2 linked regions of the Lichenicola cladoniae genome follow. Each later gene encodes a partner of the first gene's protein in a complex. Links are inferred from orthologs where the notes say so. Each region holds a gene or a part of one and is shown in the gene's direction. Other genes may lie near its edges. The genes, in order: secA and secY.

Evidence for each region.
Region 2: the proteins of secA (region 1) and secY are in contact, whole or in part, in a crystal structure (PDB 3DIN), measured with the Thermotoga maritima proteins. The link is inferred for Lichenicola cladoniae from one-to-one orthologs. Residues at the interface, in WP_004082002.1 of Thermotoga maritima: Glu261, Ala262, Arg263, Lys300, Ala301, Arg302, Thr303, Ile304, Ile305, Leu323, Tyr324, Asp325, Pro326, Val329, Ser330, Tyr333, Ile336, Lys340, Phe345, Val349, Glu363, Phe364, Tyr374, Ser375, Gly376, Gly377, Glu393, Ile395, Thr482, Ser483; in WP_004081795.1 of Thermotoga maritima: Glu108, Gly109, Glu110, Glu111, Ala236, Glu237, Arg238, Arg239, Ile240, Thr241, Ile242, Gln243, Tyr244, Ala245, Arg246, Arg247, Val248, Thr249, Gly250, Arg251, Arg252, Val253, Tyr254, Gly256, Ala257, Ser258, Thr259, Tyr260, Leu261, Pro262.

The regions. Positions count from the first base shown.
Region 1 is NZ_CP053708.1:1,769,831-1,773,494, forward strand. What follows is about bases 216-3,564. They hold secA (preprotein translocase subunit SecA), read left to right. Parts: upstream 216-592; coding sequence 593-3,364; downstream 3,365-3,564. Other genes in these bases: HN018_RS08140 (peptidylprolyl isomerase), read right to left, coding at 216-354; HN018_RS08150 (YebC/PmpR family DNA-binding transcriptional regulator), read left to right, coding at 3,394-3,564. In the rest of the region: more of HN018_RS08140, read right to left, coding at 1-215; more of HN018_RS08150, read left to right, coding at 3,565-3,664. UniProt on the Escherichia coli protein: Required for protein export, interacts with the SecYEG preprotein conducting channel.
Region 2 is NZ_CP053708.1:1,156,696-1,159,846, forward strand. The notes cover bases 1-2,836. They hold secY (preprotein translocase subunit SecY), read left to right. Parts: upstream 1-660; coding sequence 661-2,013; downstream 2,014-2,836. Other genes in these bases: rpmD (50S ribosomal protein L30), read left to right, coding at 1-27; rplO (50S ribosomal protein L15), read left to right, coding at 29-514; HN018_RS05305 (adenylate kinase), read left to right, coding at 2,010-2,669. Outside these bases: rpsM (30S ribosomal protein S13), read left to right, coding at 2,925-3,151. UniProt on the Escherichia coli protein: The central subunit of the protein translocation channel SecYEG. Consists of two halves formed by TMs 1-5 and 6-10.

The DNA.
Region 1 (3,664 bases):
GACCTCGGGGTCCTTCTGCAGGCCTTCCTTCTGTGCCTCGATCAGCAGCGCCTTCTGATCGACGAGCTGGTTCACGATCATCGGGAACAGCATCTGCGGCGGCATCCCGCGCATCTCGTCGGGCAGCGTCTGCGCGGTGGCGCGGACACGATCGAGGTGGATCGGGTCACCGTTCACCGAGGCCACGATCGGGTTGGCGGGCTTGGCGTCGCCGGAAGCAGGGGCTGCGGCAGCCGGCGTGGTGGCAGCCTCCTTCTTGTGAGGGGCCGCATAGGCCGAGAGCGGCGAAAGGGCGGAGGCAGAAGCAAGCAGGGTCGCTGCCGTGATGGCAGCAACCGGGCGGGAAAGCCGCATTGGACGAAAACCTCGAATGATCCGAGGCCCGACAATGCCAAAAGCCGGAGGTCCTCACAAGCAAGCGAGTTCGAGGCATGTTCGGACGTGCATTGACCGGTGGCGGCGGCGGTCCTATCCCGGACCGGCGCGATGCCGGCTCACGCGGGGCCGAACCACCACCAGCGTGCCGAGCCTTGGTCGTATCCGGGGGCATGGCCATATCCGGTGGACGCAGAGCGCCATTCGGAAGGCCTTCATGTTCGCAAGTCTCGCCCGCACCCTGTTCGGCTCAGCCAACGATCGCTCGCTCAAGGCGCACCAGCGCCGGGTGCCGGAGATCAACGTGCTGGAGCCGGCGATCCAGGCGCTCGACGATCAGGCCCTGGCCGGCAAGACCCAGGAGTTCCGCACCCGCATCGCCGGCGGCACCAGCCTCGACGAACTGCTGCCCGAGGCGTTCGCGGTGGTGCGCGAGGCCTCCCGCCGCGTGCTGGGCATGCGCCATTTCGATGTGCAGCTGGTCGGCGGCATGGTGCTGCATTCCGGCCGCATCGCCGAGATGCGCACCGGCGAGGGCAAGACCCTGGTCGGCACCCTGCCGGTGTATCTGAACGCACTCGCCGGCAAGGGCGTGCACGTGGTGACCGTCAACGACTACCTGGCGCGGCGCGATTCCGAGGAGATGGGGCAGCTCTACGCCTTCCTCGGCCTGTCGACCGGGGTGATCGTGCCGAACGTGCCCGACGAGGAACGCCGGGCCGCCTACGCCGCCGACGTCACCTACGGCACCAACAACGAGTTCGGCTTCGACTACCTGCGCGACAACATGAAGTACCGGCTGCAGGACATGGTGCAGCGGCCGTTCAACTACGCCATCGTCGACGAGGTGGATTCCATCCTGATCGACGAGGCGCGGACCCCTCTGATCATCTCCGGTCCGGCCGAGGACAGCTCCGACCTCTATCGCAGCGTGGACCTGCTGGTCGCCGAACTGGCCAAGGACCCGGCCACCTTCGACAAGGACGAGAAGTTCCGCAGCGTCATCCTGACCGAGCACGGCACCGAGACCATCGAGGAGATGCTGCGCCAGGCCGGCATCGTCACCGAGGGCGGGCTGTACGACGTGTCCAACATCTCGGTGGTGCATCACGTGCAGCAGTCGCTGCGGGCGCACACGCTGTTCTCGCGGGACGTCGACTACATCGTGCGTGCCGGCAAGGTGGTGATCATCGACGAGTTCACCGGCCGCATGATGGAGGGCAGGCGCTACGGCGACGGGCTGCACCAGGCGCTGGAGGCGAAGGAGCACCAGGAGATCCAGCAGGAGAACCAGACGCTCGCCTCGATCACCTTCCAGAATTATTTCCGCCTCTATCCGAAGCTGTCCGGCATGACCGGCACGGCGATGACCGAGGCCGACGAGTTCAACGAAATCTACAAGCTCGACGTGGTCGAGATCCCGACCAACGTGCCGGTGATCCGGCTCGACGGCGACGACGAGGTCTATCTCAGCGAGACCGACAAGTTCAATTCGGTCACCACGCTGATCGAGGAAGTCACGAAAACCGGCCAGCCGATCCTGGTCGGCACCACCTCGATCGAAAAGAGCGAGCAGCTTTCCGCGCTGCTGCATGAACGCAGGATTCCGCACAACGTGCTGAACGCGCGCTTCCACGAGATGGAGGCGACGATCATCGCGCAGGCCGGCGCGCCCGGCGCGATCACCATCGCGACCAACATGGCCGGGCGCGGCACCGACATCAAACTCGGCGGCAACGTCGAGATGCGTGTGCGCCAGGAGCTGCACGATCTCGAGGAACCCGAGCTCACGGCACGGGAGATGGCGTTGCGCGAGCAGGTCGCCGGCTTCCATGGCGTGGTCAAGGAAGCCGGCGGACTGTTCGTGATCGGCACCGAGCGACACGAGAGCCGCCGCATCGACAACCAGCTGCGTGGACGTTCGGGACGCCAGGGCGATCCGGGCGCGTCGCGGTTCTTCCTGTCGCTGCAGGACGATCTGATGCGCATCTTCGGCTCCGACCGTATGGCCGGCATGCTGCAGAAGATGGGCCTCAAGGCCGGCGAGGCGATCATCCATCCCTGGATCAACCGGGCGCTGGAGAAGGCACAGAAGAAGGTCGAGGCGCGCAACTTCGACACCCGCAAGAACCTGCTGAAATACGACGACGTGAACAACAGCCAGCGCAAGGAAGTCTATGCGCAGCGCAAGGAGTTCATGTCGTCCGAGGATGTCTCCGACATCGTCACCACCATGCGCAACGAGCTGGCCGACCAGATGGTGCGGGCCCGCATTCCAGAAAAGGCGTTCGCCGAGCAGTGGTCGAGTGCCGAGCTCGCCGAGGACCTGAAGCGCGTCCTGTCGCTCGACCTGCCGATCGAGGCCTGGGCGAAGGAGGACGGCATCGGCCTCGAGGAGGTGATGCAGCGGGTCGAGCAGGCGGCGGCACAGGCGGCGGCTGCAAAAGCCGCCAATTTCGGCCCGGCGGTGATGCGCTACATCGAGAAGCAGCTGCTGCTGAGCACCCTGGACACGGTCTGGAAGGAGCATCTGCTGCTGCTGGACCAGCTTCGCCAGGGCATCAGCCTGCGCGCGTACGGCCAGAAGGACCCGCTCAACGAGTACAAGAACGAGGCGTTCTCGCTGTTCAACGTCATGCTCGACGAACTACGCGAGCGGGTGACGGCGATGCTGTCCCGCGTCGAGGTGATGCCGCCGGCCGACGATCCGTTCCCGGGCCAGACGCTCGACGGGCTGGTCGCCGTGCATCCGGAGCCGCCCGGTGCGATCGAGGCGATGCATCCGGGTCCTGCCATGTTCTCCGATAGCGGGATGGGCAGTGCCAGCCTCCAGGAAACGATGGAGCCGCCGCCGGAATCCGTCCGGCTGGCCCCGTCGCATCCGCACCTCACCGCCGATCCCGCGACCTGGGTGGATACACCGCGAAACGCGTCCTGCCCGTGCGGGTCGGGCAACAAGTACAAGCATTGCCACGGCCGCGTCGCCTGATTCGCGCCGCGGCTGATTAGAGAAGCACCATGGCGGGTCATTCCCAGTTCAAGAACATCATGCACCGCAAGGGCGCGCAGGACGCGCGCCGGGCGCGGTCGTTCGCCCGTGCCATCCGGGAGATCACCGTCGCGGCGCGCTCCGGCCTGCCGGACCCGAGCACGAACTCGCGTCTGCGTGCCGCGATCTCGGCCGCGCAGAAGGTGAACATGCCCAAGGACACCGTCGAGCGGGCGATCAAGAAGGCAGCCGGGTCCGGCGGTGGCGACGACTATGTCGAGGTCCGCTACGAGGGCTACG
Region 2 (3,151 bases), 610 kb from region 1 along the record:
CACCACCTGGTTAAGGTGGGGGATTGACATGGAACTGAACCAACTCCGCGACAACGACGGCGCGCACTACCGCAAGAAGCGGCTTGGACGCGGCATCGGCTCCGGCAAGGGCAAGACCTCCGGCCGAGGTGTCAAAGGTCAGAAGGCACGTGAAGGCGTCTCGCTAAATGGATTCGAGGGCGGTCAGCTCCCGATCTATCGGCGTCTGCCGAAGCGCGGCTTCAAGAACATCTTCCGCAAGGTGTATGCGCCGATCAACCTCGACACGATCGAGCAGGCTTTCGTGGACGGCAAGCTTGCCGCCGGCGAGACCGTCACCGAGGAGAGCCTGCACAAGGCCGGCCTGATCGGAAGCGGCAAGTATGCCGGTATCCGGTTGCTGGCCAGCGGCGAGCTGACGCGTGCGGTGACGTTCGAGCTGTCCGGCGCCTCGGTGTCTGCCATCGCGGCGGTCGAGAAAGCCGGCGGGTCGGTCAAGACCACCGTCGTCAAGAAGGTCAAGCCGGAAGCATGAAGGCCTTAGGGCCGGGTCGGGGCATGTCTCCTCCCGGCCTTCCGGATCTCTCTGTTTCAGGTTGCTTCAACCGACATCCGAGCTAAACAGACAGCGCCCCCGCGGAATCCCCGCAGCGGCGCTGTTCTTGTGAAAGGGACGCGCGCATGGCCTCCGCGGCCGAGCAGCTTGCAGCCAATATGAACCTCAGCACCTTCTCGAAGGCGACTGAGCTCAAGAAACGCATCTGGTTTACCCTTGGCGCGCTGATCGTCTATCGCCTCGGCACCTACATTCCCGTTCCGGGTGTGGATGCACGGGTCATGGGTCAGCTGCTGTCGCAGAACCAGGGCGGCATCCTGGGCATGTTCGACATGTTCTCGGGTGGCGCACTCGGTCGAATGACCGTGTTTGCGCTGAACATCATGCCGTACATCAGCGCGTCCATCATCGTGCAGCTGATGTCGTCCGCGATCCCCACCCTCGAGGCGATCAAGAAGGAGGGTGAGTCCGGGCGCAAGAAGCTCAACCAGTATACCCGCTACCTGACCGTGCTGATCGCACTGTTCCAGGCCTACGGCATATCGGTCGGGCTGGAGAACATGCACGGCGTCGGCGGCACGTCGGCGGTCATCGATCCGGGGATGTTCTTCCGTTTTTCCTGCGTGGTGACGCTGGTCGGGGGCACGATGTTCCTGATGTGGCTCGGCGAGCAGATCACGTCGCGCGGCGTCGGCAACGGAATCTCGCTGATCATCTTCGCCGGTATCGTCGCCAACCTGCCGCATGCGCTCGCGACCCTGTTCCAGCTTGGCTACACCGGTGGATTGTCGCCGGTGTTCGTCGTGTTGTTCCTGGTGCTGGCCGCGGCGGTGATCGCGTTCATCGTGTTCATGGAGAGCGCCCAGCGACGGGTGGTGATCCAGTATCCCAAGCGCCAGGTCGGAAACCGGATGTCGGGTGGCGAATCGAGCCACATGCCGCTCAAGGTGAACACCGCCGGCGTCATCCCGCCGATCTTCGCGAGTTCGGTGCTCCTGATCCCGGTCACGATCTCCGGCTTCGCGTCCGGCAACGCCAACATGCCGCACTGGCTCAGCTTCCTGGCCCAGGAACTCGGGCAGGGACAGCCGCTCTACATGCTGTTCTATGCGGCGATGATCCTGTTCTTCTCATTCTTCTATGCGGCCGTGGCGTTCAATCCGGTCGAGACCGCCGACAATCTGCGCAAGCAGGGTGGCTTCATTCCGGGGATCCGGCCCGGCGCGAACACGTCCGACTATCTCGACCGCATCCTGGTCAGGCTGACCACGATCGGCGCGCTCTACCTGGTGGTGGTGTGCCTGCTGCCGCAAATCCTGATCAGCCGCTACAACGTGCCGTTCTACTTCGGCGGCACCAGCCTGATCATCATCGTCTCGGTCACCATGGATACCGTGACGCAGATCCAGTCCCACCTGCTGGCGCACCAGTATGAAGGCCTGATCCGCAAGTCTCGCGGACGGACGAGAATTCGGTGAACCTGATCTTTCTCGGCCCGCCAGGTGCGGGCAAGGGGACCCAGGCAAAGCGCCTGGAGACCCTGCACGGTATCATCCAGATATCGACCGGCGACATGCTCCGGGCCGAAGTCCAGGGCGGTACCGAGATCGGGCGCCAAGCCAAGGCTGTCATGGATTCAGGCAACCTTGTGTCCGACGAGATCCTGATTGCCATGCTCGGCGCCAGGATCGTTCGACCGGATTGTGCCAGGGGGTTCATCCTGGATGGGTTCCCCCGTACGACGGTGCAGGCGGAAGCGCTGGACCTGTTGCTGGCGCGACTCGGGCTGAAGCTCGATGCCGTACTGTCACTGCAGGTGGACGAGGCGGAACTGACCGAGCGAATCGCCGGCCGGTACACCTGCGCAAAATGCGGCGCCGGCTATCACGACAGCTTCAAGCGTCCTCGCGTCGAGAACACCTGTGATGTCTGTGGCAGCCACGAGTTCACACGACGTGACGACGACAAGCGCGAGACGGTGGCGGCCAGGCTGGATGCCTACCGGGACCAGACGGCGCCGATCCTGCCGCATTACGCGGCTCAGGGCCTGGTACACACGATCGATGGCATGGCCAACATCGACACCGTCAGTGCCGCAATCGATGCAGCTCTTGCAAAGACGCATAAAAGGTGATCATCACGCAAAGTTGATCCAGTTTCGTTGACTCAGGGTGTGCCGACGCTATAGTGCGCGCCCTCAGCCAAGCGTTCCGCGGACGTCCATTTCGGATGCCCTGGAGCTTGGCAAAATCCGATCATCCGGGAGCAGACCGTTCGCGGTTTCGCTCGTGAGACGAAGACTTCTCCCGGGTGCGGGATGAATTTCATGCCTGGCGGCAGCCGGGGTATCAGGCCGGGCAGGTTGCCGGGCGGACGAGGAGTGACTGGCGTGGCGCGTATTGCCGGCGTGAATATCCCGACCACAAAGCGTGTGGTTATCGGCCTGACCTATATCTTCGGGATTGGTCCGACCAAGGCGAAGCAGATCTGCACCCAGCTGGCGATTCCTGCCGAGCGCCGGGTCAACGAGCTGTCCGATGACGAGATCCTCCACATTCGCGAACTGATCGATCGTGACTACCGCGTCGAGGGTGACCTTCGTCGTGAACTGTCGAT